DNA from 3 places in the Pseudomonas sp. NCHU5216 genome. Region 3 is predicted to be linked to each of the others. Evidence: predicted binding sites of a transcription regulator. Region 3 holds the regulator's gene; each other region holds the start of a gene.
The links. Region 3 encodes FliA, which starts transcription of late flagellar genes. Its sites were predicted from a motif close to CTAAAGTTTNNNNNNNNNNNGCCGNTAA; they were not measured.
Positions count from the first base shown of each region.

Region 1: the regulator FliA is predicted to act here: its motif matches at 2,586-2,613, upstream of motA (flagellar motor stator protein MotA).
Region 2: the regulator FliA is predicted to act here: its motif matches at 2,330-2,357, upstream of flgM (flagellar biosynthesis anti-sigma factor FlgM).

Region 1 is NZ_JBQLIX010000007.1:49,908-55,814, reverse strand. Features, by position in the region: gene rsgA (small ribosomal subunit biogenesis GTPase RsgA) at 1-651, shown strand, start outside; gene motB (flagellar motor protein MotB) at 645-1,676, opposite strand; gene motA (flagellar motor stator protein MotA) at 1,680-2,531, opposite strand; gene ACSVIK_RS07745 (HDOD domain-containing protein) at 2,652-4,181, shown strand; gene ACSVIK_RS07740 (rhodanese-like domain-containing protein) at 4,248-5,063, shown strand; gene asd (archaetidylserine decarboxylase) at 5,081-5,907, shown strand, end outside.
Region 2 is NZ_JBQLIX010000009.1:41,842-47,748, reverse strand. Features, by position in the region: gene ACSVIK_RS09300 (MFS transporter) at 1-581, shown strand, start outside; gene ACSVIK_RS09295 (flagellar brake protein) at 593-1,333, opposite strand; gene ACSVIK_RS09290 (flagella synthesis protein FlgN) at 1,438-1,905, opposite strand; gene flgM (flagellar biosynthesis anti-sigma factor FlgM) at 1,954-2,289, opposite strand; gene flgA (flagellar basal body P-ring formation chaperone FlgA) at 2,423-3,181, opposite strand; gene ACSVIK_RS09275 (chemotaxis protein CheV) at 3,265-4,203, shown strand; gene cheR (protein-glutamate O-methyltransferase CheR) at 4,240-5,067, shown strand.
Region 3 is NZ_JBQLIX010000031.1:48,236-54,142, reverse strand. Features, by position in the region: gene flhA (flagellar biosynthesis protein FlhA) at 1-1,660, shown strand, start outside; gene flhF (flagellar biosynthesis protein FlhF) at 1,672-2,985, shown strand; gene fleN (flagellar synthesis regulator FleN) at 3,076-3,906, shown strand; gene fliA (RNA polymerase sigma factor FliA) at 3,903-4,649, shown strand; gene ACSVIK_RS19245 (chemotaxis response regulator CheY) at 4,750-5,124, shown strand; gene ACSVIK_RS19240 (protein phosphatase CheZ) at 5,144-5,907, shown strand, end outside.

The sequences.
Region 1 (5,907 bases), on a different contig from region 3:
CAGATCGTCATCGTCTTCGCGCCCCTGCCCGAGCCCCATGCCAACCTGATCGACCGCTATCTGGTAGCCGCCGAACATGCCGGCATTCAACCCTTGCTGCTGCTGAACAAGGCCGACCTGATCGACGCCGGCAACAGCGAAACACTAGGCGCCCTGCTCGAGGTCTATCGCCAGTTGGGCTACCCGCTGCTGGAGGTGTCGGCGCGCCAGGGCGGCGGCATGGAGCGACTGCAGGAGCGCCTGAACGGCCATGTCAGCGTCTTCGTCGGCCAGTCCGGGGTGGGCAAGTCATCGCTGGTCAACAGCCTGCTGCCGGGCGTCGACACCCGCGTCGGCGCGCTGTCCGAGCTGACCGGCAAGGGCACCCACACCACCACCACGGCACGCCTGTTCCACTTCCCCGGCGGCGGTCAGTTGATCGACTCCCCCGGCATCCGCGAATTCGGCCTCGGCCATGTCAGCCGCGACGACGTGGAGGCAGGTTTCATCGAGTTCCACGATCTGCTCGGGCGCTGCCGCTTCCGCGACTGCAAGCATGATCGCGAACCGGGCTGTGCGCTGCTGCAGGCCCTGGAAGACGGGCGCATCCAGCCGCAACGCATGGCCAGCTACCGCCACATCATCGCCAGCCTGCCGCAGGACGATTACTGACGGTTGAGCTGGTCGAGCGAAGTGCCGCCGCTGTCGAAGATATTCAGACGCTGACGTAGCTGGTCGGCGGGCAATGCGTCAGCCTCGGGAGCGCCCTTGGCGCCGTTGGCCGGCGCACTGCCAGGTGCGTCTGCTGGCGCTGCTCCCTCTGGTGCAGGCGCAGCCTCACTACCCTGCTCACCCTCGATATCGCGCTGGGCACGCTTGGTCAGCACGACGATATCGATGCGCCGATTGACCGGATTGAACGGATCTTCCCGGTCGAACAGCGCCGACGAGGCATAGCCCACCACCCGCGCCACCTGGTCGTCCGGGTAGCCACCGGCGACCAGGGTACGCCGCGCCGCATTGGCGCGGTTGGCCGACAGCTCCCAGTTGCCGAAGTCGCCGCGCCCGGCGAAGGGCTTGGCGTCGGTATGGCCGCTGATGCTGATCTTGTTCGGCACGGCCTTGATGGTGTCGGCCATGGCCAGCAGGATGTCCTCGAAGTAGGGCTGCAACTCGGCACTGCCAAGGGCGAACATCGGCCGGTTCGCGGCATCCATGATCTGGATGCGCAGGCCGTCCTGGGTGATCTCGAACAGGATCTGATCCTTGAAGCGTTGCAGCTCGGGGTTCTCCTCCACCTTGTTCTGCAACTCCTGCAGCAACAGCTCCAGCCGCTCGCGCTCCATCTTGTCGGCCAGGGTCTCGACCTGATCGGCGCTGACGCTGGTTTCATCCGGCTGGCTTTCTGGCGTTTCGGAGATGTCCGGATTGAGGGTGCGCTCGGGGGCCGGCGTCGGCGTGCCGCCCAGGTCGATGGCGTAGGGGCTGGCGCTTTCGGTGAAGCCGATGGGATCCTGGAAATAACCGGAGATGGCCTTCTTCTGCTCGGGCGTGGCCGAGGTCATCAGCCACATCACCAGGAAGAACGCCATCATGGCGGTGGCGAAGTCGGCGAAAGCGATCTTCCAGGCACCGCCATGGTGCCCGCCAGCGGTTTTCTTGACCCGCTTGACGATGATGGGTTGGTTGTTCTCCATCGCTTAGCTGCCGCGCATGGCCTGCTCGAGCTCGCTGAAGCTCGGGCGATGCGCCGGGTACAGCACCTTGCGACCGAACTCCACCGCCAGCGTCGGCGGCATGCCGGAAGCAGAAGCGACCAGGCTCGCCTTGATCGCCTCGTAGAGATTCACCTCTTCCTTGGCATCATGCTCGAGCGCGTTGGAAAGCGGGCCGAAGAAACCGTAGGAGGCGAGAATGCCGAGGAAGGTCCCCACCAGTGCCGTACCCACCTTCTCACCGATCTGCGCGTTGTCCGCCTCGGCCAGGATCGACATGGTGATCACGATACCCAGTACCGCCGCCACGATACCCATGGCCGGCATGCCGTCGGCCACCTTGGCCACGGCATGGGCCGGGTGTTCGAGTTCTTCCTTGAGGCTGGCCAGTTCCATGTCGAACAGCCCCTCCAGCTCGTGCGGCGCCATGTTGCCGGACGACATGATGCGCAGGTAGTCGCAGATGAACGCGGTCATGCGCGCATCCTTGATCACTCCGGGGTACTTGCTGAAGATCGCGCTGGCGCTGGGATCCTCGATATCGGCCTCGATGGCCATCATGCCTTCGCGGCGGCTCTTGTTGAGAATCTCGTAGAGCAGCTTGAGCACTTCGAGGTAATAGGTATGGGTGAAGCGGCTGCCGAACATGCTCAGGGATTTCTTGAACACCAACATGAACATGTTGCCGGGGTTGGATTGCAGGAACGCCCCCAGTGCCGCACCGCCGATGATCAGAACCTCGAACGGGTGGATCAATGCCATGAACTTCCCGCCCGAAAGTATGAAGCCACCGAGCACGCAGCCAAAAACGACAATGATGCCTATGATTTTTACCATGGAATAAACGCTTGCAGAGCCTAGTGGACGGGTTATTGAAAACAACCCTTCTAATTATCGGAACTTATACGCCAGACTATAGCCAGTTAAGGTCAAAAGCCAGTTTGGCTCACGTTGAAGATGCCGACCCCCAAACCCATGCCGCGCAGTCTCGATGCCTGGTTGCAGCTACTGGGCCCTTTACGCCTGCCTCTCGAGCAGACGCAGCATGCGCATCTGTGCCGCACCCTGGCCGACAGCCGCAAGACCTGGCGCGACATGGCCGACCAGATAGAGCTTAGCCCAACCTTCGCCCTGCTGATATTGCGTGAGGCCAACCAGTCCGGCAGCAGCCTGAGCGAGCCGGTCGACAGCCTGGAAGCCGCCCTCGCCCGCCTCGGGCTTGGCCGCTGCGAGGCCCTGCTCAAGCAGACGCCCTCGGTGCCGGAAGCGGAAACCCCCCAGTCCCTGCGCCAGCTCCTGCTGATCAGCCAGCATGCCAGCCAACAGGCGCGCGGCCTGTTCGGCACGCGCCTGGCCCGGCTATGGAATGAGCTGCATGGTTGCAGCCTGCTGTTTCTCGCACCGCTGTGGCCCCTGCTCAGCAGCTACCCGCACCTGTTCACCACCTGGGAGCAGCGCGTGCTGGTCAAGGGCGAGCCGGCCAGCAAGGTCGAACACGAGCTTCTGGGTGTTTCGCTGATCCAGCTCTGCTTGAAGCTGGCCGAGCGCTGGCGCCTGCCGGAATGGATAGTGCGCAGCTACCAGCTGCTGGCCCGCGATCGCCGGCAACTGGTCAAGGCCCTGCATATCGCCCGTGACAACGAACATCCTCTGCATCAGCAGCAGATGCTCGACGCCGACATTCCCCTGCGCCACTGGCTGACCCAGCCCAGCAATTGCGTGCTGCTGGCCAACGGCCTGGCCGTGTCGGCGCACCATGCCTGGAACACCGATCACAGCCTGCGCTGGCAGCGCCTGGTCGGGCTCTACCTGCAGATACCGCTGAGCGACGTGCAGCAGCAGGTACACCAGCACGCGGTCAGCAGCGCCAGAACCGGGCATGACCCCAGCCTCTGGCACCCGGCGCAAGCCCTGCTGTGGCCCTGGCAGGCACGCCATCTGGTGGCGGCCGAGCCGCGCGCGGGCGCGAGCATGACCAAGCAAGCCGTGCCCGAGACCTGGCGCCAGCAGTGCATGCGCCTGATTCGCGAGCCCAGCGACTTCAGCAACTCGCAACAATTGATCGCCTGCGCTCGCGACGCCCTGCAGGCCTGTGGTCTGCAGCGCATCCTCCTGCTCCTCGCCGACCGCCAACATACGCGCCTGCAAGCGCAACAGAGCGCTGGCCTGGACAAGGCCGCGCAAGGGCTCAACCTCGACCCGGCGAAGAGCCAGATCCTGCGCCGCCTGCTCAGCCAGCCAGGGCAGTTGCGCCTGACCCCGGACAATGCCGCGCAGTATTCGGCCCTGCTACCCGGTGAACTCAAGGCGCTGTTCGTGGGCGAGCACCTGCTGCTGCGCTCACTTGCCAACAATGGTCGAGTGGTCATGCTGCTGCTCGCCGACCAGGGCGGGCAGCCGTTCACCGAGAGTGGCCTGCAGGCCTTCGCCAAGACGGTGCAGTGCATCGAGCGCGCCCTGAGCAACTTCAGCAAACGTTCACGCTGAGGGCAAAGCCCACAAGCCTGGCAACCTTTCCGCTACAATCGGCCTCTTTCCATTGCGGGAGGCCCCATGTCCCCCTTCGCCGATCTGCCGCTGGTCATCGAACCCGCCGAGCTCGCCGCGCGCCTAGATGCGCCAGACCTGATCCTGGTCGATCTCAGCAACGCCGCGCGCTATGCCGAAGGGCATATTCCCGGCGCGCGCTGGGTCGATAGCAAGCGCACCCAGCTCGGCCAGCCCCCGGCCCCTGGGCTGGTCCCGGAGCTGGCGCAGTTGCAAGCGCTGTTCAGCGAGCTGGGCCATCGTCCGGAGGCTACCTACGTGGTCTATGACGATGAAGGCGGCGGCTGGGCCGGCCGCTTCATCTGGCTGCTGGACGTCATCGGTCATCCCCGCCAGCACTTTCTCAACGGTGGCTTGCGTGCCTGGATCGGCGAGGGCCGCCCGCTCAGCCAGAGCGTGCCCCAGCCCGGCAATGCGCCCGTGCAACTGAGCCTCAGCACAGCCCCGACAGCCACGCGCGACTACCTCCAGTCGCGCCTGGGTGCAGCCGATCTGGCCATCTGGGATGCGCGCAGCGCCGAGGAATACCGCGGCGACAAGCTCAACTCGGCAAGGGGCGGGCATGTTCCCGGCGCGATCAACTTCGAGTGGACGGCCGGCATGGATGCCCAGCGTGATCTGCGCATCCGCACGGACATGGCCGAGGTGCTCGGCGCACTCGGCATCACCCCGGACAAGGAAGTGATCACCCACTGCCAGACCCACCGCCGCTCCGGCTTCACCTATGTGGTTGCCAAGGCGCTCGGTTACCCACGAGTCAAGGCCTATGCCGGCTCATGGTCGGAATGGGGCAACCTGCCCGATACGCCGATCGAACGCTGAACCTTCAAGGACACACGATGAAACAACGCCTGTTCATTCTCAGCCAGTACCTGCTGCCTCATCACCTGCTCTCGCGCCTGATCGGCTGCGTGGCCGAATGCCGCATCGGCTGGCTGAAGAATCCGCTGATCGACTGGTTCGCCAAGCAGTACCGCGTCGACATGAGCGAGGCCCAGGTCGAAGACCTGCATGCCTACGCGCATTTCAACGCCTTCTTCACCCGCGCCCTGAAAGAGGGTGCGCGCCCATTGGACGAGACGCCGGGCGCCGTTCTCTGCCCGGCCGATGGTGCCATCAGCCAGCTCGGCGCCGTCGAGCATGGCCGCATCTTCCAGGCCAAGGGGCACAGCTTCAGCGCCGTGGAACTGCTCGGTGGCGACACCGAGCGCGCCGCCCCCTTCATGGGCGGCCAGTTCGCCACCGTCTACCTGTCGCCCAAGGACTACCACCGCGTCCATATGCCGCTGGCCGGCACGCTGAAGGAAATGGTCTACGTGCCGGGGCGCCTGTTCTCGGTCAACCAGACCACGGCAGAGAACGTGCCCGAGCTGTTCGCCCGCAACGAGCGCGTGGTCTGCCTGTTCGACACCGAGCGCGGCCCGATGGCCGTGGTGCTGGTAGGCGCGATGATCGTCGCCAGCATCGAAACCGTTTGGGCCGGCCTGGTCACACCGCCCAAGCGTGAACTCCGGAGCACCCGTTACGACGCCGAGGCACGCGCCCCGATCGAGCTGGCCAAGGGGGCCGAGCTGGGTCGCTTCAAACTCGGCTCCACCGCCATCGTCCTGTTCGGCCCGCAGCAGGTGCAGTGGGCCGAGGCCCTGGGCGCTGGCAGCAACGTGCG
Region 2 (5,907 bases), on a different contig from region 3:
GGCCCCTGGGCTGGTTGTCCGACCGCCGTGACCGCGTGCGCCTGATTCGTGGTTGCGCCGTGCTGCTGTTGCTCGCCGCTGCGCCGCTCGCTGCCCTGCCGCAGGTGTTTCTGGGGCTGCTGATCGGCATCGGTTTTCTCGTCAGCCTGATGCAGTTCAGCCTCTATCCGCTGGCAGTGGCCTTGGCCAACGACCATGTGGAGCCGGAACGTCGGGTATCGCTGACGGCCATGCTGCTGGTCACCTTCGGCGTGGGGGCGTGTATCGGGCCGCTGCTGACGGGGCTGCTGATGCGCTTCTTCGGCGCCAACATGCTGTATGCCTTCGTCTGTTTTTGCGCGCTGATCCTGATCTGGCGGATTCGCCCTGAGGTGGTCACCCATCTGCACCAGGTCGATGATGCACCGCTGCAACACATGGCCATGCCGGGTAACGTGGCCAGCTCGCCGCTGGTCGCGGCGCTGGATCCACGGGTCGATGAGCAGACCGTGCAGGAGCAGATGCAGGAACCCGCGGTGGCGGTGGCTGCCGAGGCCGCCGAGCATGAGGATCGTGAGCGCAGCGCGGGCGCTGCAAGCTGAGGGCCTGGCCCTCAGTCGCTTTCGGTGCGTCGGGCCTCGCGCTGCAACTGGTAGACGAAGCGCTCCACCTGGCGCTGCTCCAGCCCATTGATGCGGTAGAAGCGGGTGCCGACGAAGGTGGTGTCGATCTTCGCCTGGTAATCCACGTGGCGCAGCTCGACCGCGGTGGTCACGGTTCCGAATGGCAGATACGCGGTCAGGTTCTCGTGTACCTGGCCGTTCTGCAGTTGCTGGCTCAGATCACCGGCGAAGCGCAGTTTGCAGCCGGTCGCGGAGATGTCGAGCAACTGTCCTTGCAGGGGCTCGCGCAACTTGTCGCCCGCGAGTACCACCTTGACCAGGTCGGTCTGCTTCAACGAGGCGCGGAAGGCGCCGCGGCGCTGGTGATAGATCACCTCGGTGGGCAAGGGCGCCCAGTAGCAGGGGGCACCGTCATGCTGGCCAACTTGCACGCTGTGCTCGCATTTCCAGGCTACGCGCACGCCATCGCGGAAGGCCTCCACGGAGAAGCTTTCGCCCTGCTTGAAAAAGCGCTCGCCATCGGTGGGGATGATCTCGTCCAGCGCGATGCGCGCGCGCTGCTGGTCGATCTCCACCACGTAGCTCTGAAAACGCTGGCTACGCTCATGGAATTGAATGATCAGGGGATCGTGGTTCTGCAGAAGCTGGCGCAGCGTGGCGATGATTTCCACCTGGGCCTTGAGCAGCTTGGGTGGTTGCGGGCCACTTTCCTCTTGGAATGCGCTGGACACTGTTTGAAGCTCTCCGAATCATCGGCCGCTACGGGTACTAGCGTGCCGGGGCACTGGCAGGCCGACGTGGGCCGCATGTCCCTGTGCTGTTATTGTGCTGGGGCTCAGGCCTGGCTGAGCGGTCGGTGCTGGGCGATTCTAGCGGTAGTCCCGCGGCTGTCATAGAGGCCGGGCGTATCGCTGCCGCGCAGAATGCCCAGTACCTGGGTGACGCTGGCCTTGTTGGCACGGATCAGTCGGCCGTTGCGCAGGTTGGCATCCTGGCAGCGTTGCAGCAGGGTGGACAGTTCTTCGCTGCGTGTCAGCAGTTCTTCGCCGAGGCTGGAGCGGGCGGCCAGTGCATGCAGTCCGGCGCGATCAGCGCTCAGGCCGACCGAGCGCAGCAATTGGCTGCGTTCGTTGCCATGCTGTTGCAGTTGGCTGAGAAGGGGTTGTTTTTCGCCAAGAAGGCTGTCGAGGCGGGCGAGGTCGCGTTCACCCAGCGCCAGAAATTCGTCGTCGATCAGTTCAAGAAGGCGCTCGGCAATGCCGATATCGGAGGTGAACAGGTGCAGCAGGTTGGTATCTAGCATCTTGGGCTCCAGGGGAGGCGGGCGTCCAACACCCCCAGCGCCTTGGCTTTAACGCTGGGATTCGAAGTCGAGCAGCTTCTGGGCGACGCGTTGGTCATCGACCTGGTAACTGCCTTCGGCGATGGCCTTCTTCAGTTGGGCCACACGCTCCTTGTTGACGATCGGCTGATCGTTCAGCTTCTCGCTTGCCTTTTGCAATTGTCGTGCCTGGCTGCTCAGCTCGACGGATTCGCCGCTCTTGACCGGGCTCTGTTTCTCTTCGCCCTTGATGTCGGGCGCCTGAGTCGATTGCGTGGCCTCGTTGCGGCCAGCCTGAGTCGAGCCCGCACGCCCCGTGTTCGCGGGGGTGGTGGCGTTATTCAGCCGGTTGAAGTCGATGACCATGATGCAGAACCTCGGACGATTTGGTGGACGCTTGCCAAGCTTTTCGGCCCATGGGGGAAAAACTTTAGGAAAAAATTCGGCGTCGTTGGACAGTGTAGGAAATCACCCGCCTGTTGCGCCATAGCAAAGATAGCTACATGGCCACTTCCACCTGGCCGGGGCCTGTCACCCGGGCGCGAATGACCCGTTGCGAACGCAGGTTGCGCACCTGGATCTGCTCACCGAGCGCGCCGCTGGACAGGGCTTCACCAGGCATGCGCACATTCACCGTGCTGCTGCGAGCGCTGATCACCACCTGATCACCTTTACGGATCGCATCGACGATCTCCAGATAGTTGGGGGCCAGTACTTGCTCGCTTTGCAACTGTCGCGTCAATTTCTTGCCGATGGCCTGCACGGGATCGGTCAGGTAACCCTGATTGAGCTGGCCGACGTCACGTTCGACCAGGCTCACATCGGCGGCGCTGAGCACGCTCTTGCGCTTCATGGGGCGTGTGAGTATCAGCACCGGGCGGAACAGGCGCACCTCGCCCGGCACGAAGACCGTCCAGGGCGCGCTGCCGTCGCAGCGTACGCGCAAGGTGACGCGGCCCATCGGTTGCGCAGGGCTTTCCAGGCGCACGCTCAGGGCCTGGTCACACTGCGGCAGACGCAGGCGCGGGTCGATTCGATTGATGCTGATCTCATGGCGTCCCTGAATTTCGCTACGCTGTAAATATTCCACCACGGCCGACTCAAGAAACGACTCGGCAGCGCCGATAAGTTCTTCGGGCGTGGTGACGCTCGCCGACGCGCCTACGCTATAGCCGAGCAATGGCAAAGCGAGTAAAACGGGGCGCAGGCTGCGACAGATTGCCAGTGGCTGACGGAATGATGACGTTCTAGGTTTCATGCGCATTGACGAAGCAAGCCGCGTGCCGCCTGCTAGGCTGTTACAACAAGCGTTACTTGACGATAAGACAAAGGAGTCCGGGCATGGCCGGGTTACTGGATTCGGTTAACCAGCGTACGCAGTTGGTGGGGCAGAACCGCTTGGAGTTGTTGCTGTTTCGCCTGGATGGCCCGCAGTTGTATGGGATCAACGTATTCAAGGTGAAGGAGGTGCTGCAATGCCCCAATCTCACCATCATGCCCAAGTCCAATGCGGTGGTGCGTGGCGTCGCCAACATTCGTGGCGGCACCATTCCCATTCTCGACCTGGCCATTGCCATTGGTCGCAAGCCGCTGGATGACCTCAAGAGCAGCTTCGTCATCATCACCGAGTACAACACCAAGGTGCAGGGCTTCCTGGTGCGCTCGGTGGAACGCATCGTCAACATGAACTGGGAAGAGATCCATCCGCCACCCAAGGGCACCGGCCGCGACCATTATCTGACTGCTGTGACCCGTTTGGATCAGCAGTTGGTGGAAATCATCGACGTGGAGAAGATCCTGGCCGAGGTCGCGCCCACGTCCGAGGTGATTTCCGCAGGGGTGATCGACGAGCAGGTGCAGAGCAGCGCGGTATCCAAGCGGGTGCTGATCGTCGATGACTCCTCGGTGGCGCGCAAGCAGGTGTCGCGCTGCCTGCAGAGCGTCGGCGTGGAGGTCATCGCGCTCAACGATGGACGCGAAGCCCTGGACTTCCTCAAGGACATGGCCAACGAAGGCAAGCGCCCTGAGCAGGAGCTGTTGATGATCATTTCCGACATCGAGATGCCGGAGATGGATGGTTACACGCTCACGACCGAGATTCGTGCCGATTCCCGCATGCAGAAGTTGCACATACTCCTGCATACTTCACTTTCGGGTGTGTTCAACCAGGCGATGGTGAAGAAGGTCGGTGCCGATGACTTCCTCGCCAAATTCAAGCCAGACGATCTGGCATCGCGCGTGGTCGATCGCATCCGTGCAGCGGATGGGGCTCAGGGGTAACTCTTGGCGAACGTTAGGGTTGGTGAGGCGGCATTAGTGTCTTCAGGTAATTTGGATTTCGAGCAGTTCCGGACGTTTCTGGAAAAGGCCTGCGGTATTCTGCTGGGTAGCAACAAGCAGTATCTGGTCTCCAGTCGCCTGAACAAGCTGATGGAACAGAACGGCATCAAAACCCTGGGCGAGCTGGTGCAGCGCATGCAGAGCCAGCCGCGCGGCGGCCTGCGTGAGCAGGTCGTCGATGCCATGACGACCAACGAGACATTGTGGTTTCGTGATACCTACCCGTTCGAGGTGCTCAAGAACCGGGTCTTGCCTGAGATGATCAAGGCCTATCCGGGGCAGCGCCTGCGCATCTGGTCGGCGGCCTGCTCGTCGGGGCAGGAGCCTTATTCGCTGTCCATGTCCATCGACGAGTTCGAGCGCAGCAACCTGGGGCAGCTCAAGGCGGGCATTCAGATCGTCGCGACCGATCTGTCGCCATCGATGCTGGCCAACTGCAAATCCGGTGAGTACGACAGCCTGGCCATGGGCCGTGGTTTGTCCCAGGAGCGCCTACAGCGCTATTTCGACCCAAAGGGGCCGGGGCGTTGGCAGGTCAAGGCGCCGATCAAGAGCCGTGTCGAGTTCCGTCCGCTGAACCTGCTGGACAGCTATGCGGCGCTGGGCAAGTTCGACATCGTGTTCTGCCGCAACGTGCTGATCTACTTCTCCGCCGAGGTGAAGAAGGACATCCTCACGCGCATCCATGCCACCTTGAAGCCGGGCGGCTATCTGTTCCTGGGTGCCTCCGAGGCACTCAATGGCCTGCCGGACAAGTATCAGATGGTGCAGTGCAGTCCGGGGATCATCTACAAGGCCAAGTAAGGTTCCTTGTGGGGGCTTGCTTGGGTAGGCGGGCTTTAGACTGGGCTGGCAAGTTTGTGTGTTGTTTGGTGTTCTGGACGCCGCTTCGGCTTGTTCAGATATTCCGGGTTTCGCCCCCTCGGGCGACTCACTTTTCTTTGAAATCGGATTGCCGCCCAGCGCAAAGAAAAGTAAGCAAAAGAAACGCACCCCCGCCATCCGGAACTAGGCGTCCCCGTCATGCTTCGCTCGACTTCCCTCACTCCGGCATCGCTCCGGGGTCGGCGTACATGGGCCATCCCTGGCCCATTTCGCGGGGCCGCCATCGGTATCTCGCAGCATCCGTGGCGTTCGCCCCCTGCGCAATGCCTGCGTTCGGCCTCCTGAAGGGGGCTTTTGCGCGCCTGAACGAACCGGCATTCCAAGGCCTGCTCGGTGTGTTCTGGTAGCAGTGGAACCACGACATGGCCATCGGGTTAAACCAAGACTTTCATTCGCGTAGGGCGTACTCGCGAAGCAGTACGCCGTTGGGAGAATTAGACGCAGGTTGTGGTGCCGAACTCGGCATGGCCCGGCGGACTGTTCGCTGGCGCTCCTGAGTCCGCCCTACGGCTGACCTCATGTTCAAACACTCCACGCTAATTCTGGGTTACCTCGGGTTCAGGCGCGCGCAGAGCTCGCCCAGGAGGGCGAACGGAATCGTCGTGGAAGAGGTTGAGCGACATGGATGTCGCGAGAGCCGCGATGGGCCATGGATGGCCCACCGCGGCGGGCCTCTGGAGCGGCGATGGAGTGAGCGAACCCTCGCGTAGCGAGGGCCGGATGATCGGGCGGAGGGTTTTGGTTACTTTTGCCCGCAAA
Region 3 (5,907 bases):
CACCCTCGACGCCATGCCCGGCAAGCAGATGGCCATCGATGCCGATCTCAACGCGGGCCTGATCGACCAGGTCGAAGCCAAGAAACGTCGCGGCGAAGTGGCCCAGGAGGCGGACTTCTACGGCTCCATGGACGGTGCCAGCAAGTTCGTCCGTGGCGATGCCATCGCCGGCCTGCTGATCCTCTTCATCAACCTTATCGGCGGTATCGCCATCGGCGTGCTGCAGCACCAGCTGGCTTTCGCCGACGCTGGCAAGGTCTACACCCTGCTGACCATCGGTGACGGCCTGGTGGCGCAGATTCCCTCGTTGCTGCTGTCCACCGCCGCCGCGGTGATGGTGACCCGCGTATCCACCTCCGAAGACATGGGCGCGCAGGTCAATCGGCAGATGTTCGCCTCGCCCAAGGCGCTGGCGGTGGCCGCGGCCATCCTCATCGCCATGGGCCTGGTGCCGGGCATGCCGCACTTTTCCTTCATCAGCCTGGGCCTGGTGGCGGCCGGTGGCGCCTACTGGATCGCGCACAAGAACCGCAAAGTCAAGGAAGAGGAAGTCAAGGAAGTGCAGCGTCAGCAGGAACTGCTGCCGGCGCAGAAGGCCCAGGAGGTCAAGGAACTGGGCTGGGACGACGTAACCCCGGTGGACATGGTCGGCCTGGAGGTGGGCTACCGCCTGATTCCGCTGGTCGACCGCAACCAGGGCGGGCAGTTGCTGGCGCGGATCAAGGGGGTTCGCAAGAAACTGTCGCAGGAGATGGGTTTTCTCATGCCCTCGGTGCATATCCGCGACAACCTCGACCTGGCCCCCAACGCCTACCGTCTGACCCTGATGGGCGTCAGCGTCGCCGAAGCCGAGGTCTTCCCCGACCGCGAGCTGGCGATCAACCCTGGGCAGGTGTTCGGCCCGCTCAACGGGGTTGCCGCCAAGGATCCGGCATTCGGTCTGGAAGCGGTCTGGATCGACCCCAGCCAGCGTGACCAGGCGCAGTCGCTCGGCTACACCGTGGTCGATGCCAGTACCGTGGTGGCCACCCATCTCAACCAGATCCTGCACAAACATGCCCACGAGTTGCTCGGCCACGAGGAAGTGCAGCAGCTCATGCAACTGCTGGCCAAGAGCTCACCGAAGCTGGCCGAGGAACTGGTACCGGGGCTGGTGTCGCTGTCCACCTTGCTCAAGGTGCTGCAGGCGCTGCTGCAGGAGCAGGTGCCGGTACGGGATATCCGCACCATCGCCGAGGCCATCGCCAACGTCGCGCCGAAGAGTCAAGATCCCGCCGCGATGGTGGCGGCGGTGCGCGTCTCGCTGGCCCGCGCAATCGTCCAAGGCATCGTCGGGCATGAGCCCGAGCTGCCTGTGATCACACTCGAGCCCAGGTTGGAACAGATATTGCTGAACAGTATGCAGAAGGCCGGTCAGGGCAGTGAGGATGGCATCCTCCTCGAACCTGGCATGGCCGACAAGCTGCAGCGTTCCCTGGTGGATGCGGCGCAGCGCCAGGAAATGCTCGGCAAACCGGTGATCCTGCTGGTGGCCGGCCCGATCCGGGCGATGCTGTCGCGCTTCGCGCGGCTGGCAGTACCCAGCATCCACGTGCTGGCTTATCAGGAAATTCCGGACAACAAGCAGGTCACCATAGTCGCCACTGTGGGCCAGAACTGAGGTAAAGGGTCATGCAGGTCAAACGCTTCTTCGCTGCCGATATGCGAACCGCCATGAAACTGGTGCGCGATGAGCTGGGCGCCGACGCTGCCATCATCGGCAACCGCCGCGTGGCCGGTGGCGTCGAGCTGACCGCTGCGCTGGACTATCAGGTCACGCCTACGCCAGTGCGGCCGAATCCGGCCCTGGAGGCCGAGCTGCGCAAGACCCAGGCACGCATCGCCAACGCCCAGGCCGAGCTGGCCACCCGTAGCGAAGAAGATGCCCTGAAAGACCGTCAACTTTTTGCCAATGACTCGCTGGTGGCGCCGGAGTTGCCGGTCACTCCGGTCAAGCCGCAGCGCCCGCTGGCGGAGAAGCCTGCACCTGCTCCGAGTGTCGATCCGCGCGCGCTGGACGCCATGCGCTTCGAGCTGCACGGCCTGCGTGAGCTGATCGAAGTGCAACTGGGCAGCATCGCCTGGGGACAGATGCAGAACCGTCGCCCACAGCAGGCCAACCTGTGGCGCCGCCTGCAACGCATGGGCCTGTCGGCCGACCTGGCGCAACTGCTGCTCGAGCGTGTGAACACCATCAACGAGCCGCGCCAGGCCTGGCGCATGATGCTGGCGCACCTGGCTCATGCCATCAAGACGCCCAAGGTCGAGCCATTGGAAGAGGGCGGGGTGATCGCCCTGGTCGGCCCGGCCGGCATGGGCAAGACCACCACGTTGGCCAAGCTGGCGGCGCGCTACGTGCTCAAGCATGGCGCCCAGCAGGTCGCCCTGGTGAGCATGGACAGTTACCGCATCGGTGCGCAGGAGCAGCTCAAGACCCTCGGGCGCATCCTTGGCGTCTCGGTGACTCAGGTCGACCCAGGGCAGTCTCTGCTGCAAGCCCTGGCGCCTGTGGCGAAGAAACGCGTGGTGCTGATCGATACCGCCGGCCTGCCAAGCAATGACCCGGCCCTGCGCCTGCAGCTCGAGAGCCTGGCCGCACGCGGGTTGAAGGCGAAAAATTATCTGGTTCTGGCTGCTACCAGTCAAAACCAAGTGCTGAAAGCGGCCTACCATAGTTATAAGCGCTGCGGTCTTGCCGGCTGCATACTGACCAAGCTGGACGAGGCGGCGAGCCTGGGCGAGGTTTTGGGCCTGGCCATAGGCCAGCGTCTGCCGGTAGCCTATGTCACTGATGGGCCACGTATTCCGGATGATCTGCAGGTGCCGCGTAGCCATCAGTTGGTCAGCCGCGCCGTGAGCCTGCAAGCCGCCGAAGAGCCGAGCGAGGATGCCATGGCGCAATTGTTCGCCGGTCTTTATCAAGGAACCGCGCGGCGAGTCGGCTGACGCGCTAAAGTGTTGCAAGCCCTGCGTTTTTTTCTGCAGGGACTAACGGCCGCTAGGCCAAGTCGAAGTTAGACAAGGTGTGTAGAGAACATGGGTATGCATCCCGTACAGGTGATCGCGGTGACCGGCGGCAAGGGTGGCGTCGGCAAGACCAACGTGTCGGTGAATCTGTCCATGGCCCTGGCCGATCTCGGTCGCCGAGTCATGCTCATGGACGCCGACCTGGGTCTGGCCAATGTCGACGTGTTGCTGGGGCTGACCCCCAAGCGCACCTTGGCCGACGTGATCGCCGGTGAGTGCGAGCTGCGTGAAGTGCTGCTGCAAGGGCCTGGTGGCATCCGCATCGTGCCGGCAGCGTCCGGTACGCAGAGCATGGTCAACCTGTCACCGATGCAGCATGCCGGCCTGATCCAGGCCTTCAGCGACATCAGCGAGAACCTCGACGTGCTGGTGATCGATACCGCTGCCGGCATCGGCGATGCGGTGGTCAGCTTCGTTCGCGCGGCTCAGGAGATTCTCGTCGTCGTGTGCGACGAGCCCACCTCGATCACCGACGCCTACGCCCTGATCAAGCTGCTCAACCGTGACCATGGCATCAGCCGTTTCCGCGTTCTGGCCAACATGGCGCACAGTCCGCAGGAAGGTCGCAATCTCTTTGCTAAGCTGACCAAGGTGACGGATCGTTTTCTCGATGTCGCCTTGCAGTACGTCGGTGCCGTGCCCTACGACGAATGCGTACGCAAGGCGGTGCAGAAACAACGCGCCGTCTACGAGGCCTTTCCACGCTCCAAGTGTGCGCTGGCGTTCAAGGCGATCGCGCAGAAGGTCGATACCTGGCCCTTGCCAGCCAACCCGCGCGGTCATCTGGAGTTCTTCGTCGAGCGCCTGGTGAAACAACCGACTGCAGATTCGGCCGTATGACAGCAGCCTCTGGACTTCGTATGTACAACAAGGCTCAGGCGCAGGATTCCCAGTATCAGTTGATCGAGCGCTACGCGCCGCTGGTCAAGCGCATCGCCTATCACCTGTTGGCGCGCTTGCCGTCCAGCGTTCAGGTCGACGACCTGATTCAGGCCGGCATGATCGGCCTGCTCGAAGCCTCACGCAAATACGACTCCAGCAAGGGCGCCAGTTTCGAGACGTTCGCCGGTATTCGCATCCGTGGCGCCATGCTCGACGAGGTGCGCAAGGGCGATTGGGCACCGCGTTCGGTGCACCGCAACAGCCGCATGGTCAGCGATGCGATCCGCGCCGTGGAGGCCAGAACGGGGCGAGACGCTAAAGATCATGAGGTTGCGGCCGAACTCCAATTGAGTCTGGAAGATTACTACGGCATCCTTGGCGACACTTTGGGCAGCCGCCTGTTCAGTTTCGACGACCTGCTGCAGGACGGCGAACACGGCGGGTTGCATGAAGAAGCCGGGCACACCCACCTCGAACCTTCGCGGGATCTCGAAGATGAACGTTTCCAGGCGGCTTTGGCCAACGCCATTGCCGGCTTGCCGGAGCGTGAACGTCTGGTGCTGGCGCTGTATTACGATGAAGAACTGAACCTGAAGGAAATCGGTGAAGTGCTTGGCGTCAGTGAGTCGCGAGTCAGTCAGATTCATAGTCAGTGTGCGGCGCGTTTGCGCTCGCGCCTGATGGAATGGCGGGCGGGTTGAGGCAGAAGCAACGATATTGCTGGGCCGGTTTCACGATTAGAAGGCGTATCTGCAAGCGCAATACGTTTGGGACTGTACGGAGGTCGACTTGGACAAGAACATGAAAATCCTCATCGTTGACGATTTCTCGACGATGCGACGGATCATCAAGAACCTCTTGCGTGATTTGGGCTTTACCAACACGGCGGAGGCTGATGACGGTACGTCGGCGTTGCCCATGCTGCAAAGCGGCAGCTTCGACTTTCTGGTGACCGACTGGAACATGCCCGGCATGACCGGCATCGACCTGCTGCGCGCGGTGCGCGCCGACGAGCGCCTCAAGCACCTGCCGGTGTTGATGGTCACGGCCGAGGCCAAGCGTGACCAGATCATCGAAGCCGCTCAGGCCGGTGTGAACGGCTACGTGGTCAAACCCTTCACCGCCCAGGTGCTGAAGGAAAAGATCGAGAAGATCTTCGAGCGGGTCAACGGCTGATGTCGGCCGCGAGGGTGCTATGGAACACGATGATTCCACACTGGGCGAACTCGAGTCGTCCCTGAAGAAAAATGCCCGTGAATTGGTCGATAGCCTCGAAAGAGGCAACTTCGGCAATGCGGTGCAACTGATCAACGAACTGAACAAGGTTCGTGACCGTGGCTTGTATCACGAAGTCGGCAAGCTGACCCGCGAACTGCACAATGCCATCGTCAATTTCCAGCTCGATCCGCGCATGCCGCACGCCAAGGAGCTGTCGCAGATCGCCGACGCCACCGAGCGCCTGAATTACGTGGTCACCATGACCGAGCGGGCGGCCAACCGCACCATGGATCTGGTCGAACAGAGCGCGCCGCTGGTCAATGACCTGGCCGATGAAGCGCAGAGCCTGGGGGCCGAGTGGGGCCGCTTCATGCGCCGTGAAATCGGTGCCGATGGTTTCCGTGAGCTGGCCAAGCGCATCGAGCTGTTCCTCGCGCGCAGCGAGCGCGATGGCAACAAGTTGTCCGGCCATCTCAACGACATCCTGCTGGCGCAGGACTATCAGGATCTCACCGGTCAGGTGATCAAGCGTGTCACCCAGCTCGTCACCGAGGTCGAGAGCAATCTGCTCAAGCTGGTACTGATGGCCAGCTCGGTGGATCGCTTCGCCGGCATCGAGCATGACCACGAAGTACTGCGTGCCGAACAACAGAAACAAAAAGCGCCATCTCATGGTGAAGGTCCGCAGATTCATGCCGATAAGCGTGATGATGTCGCCTCCAGTCAGGACGATGTCGACGA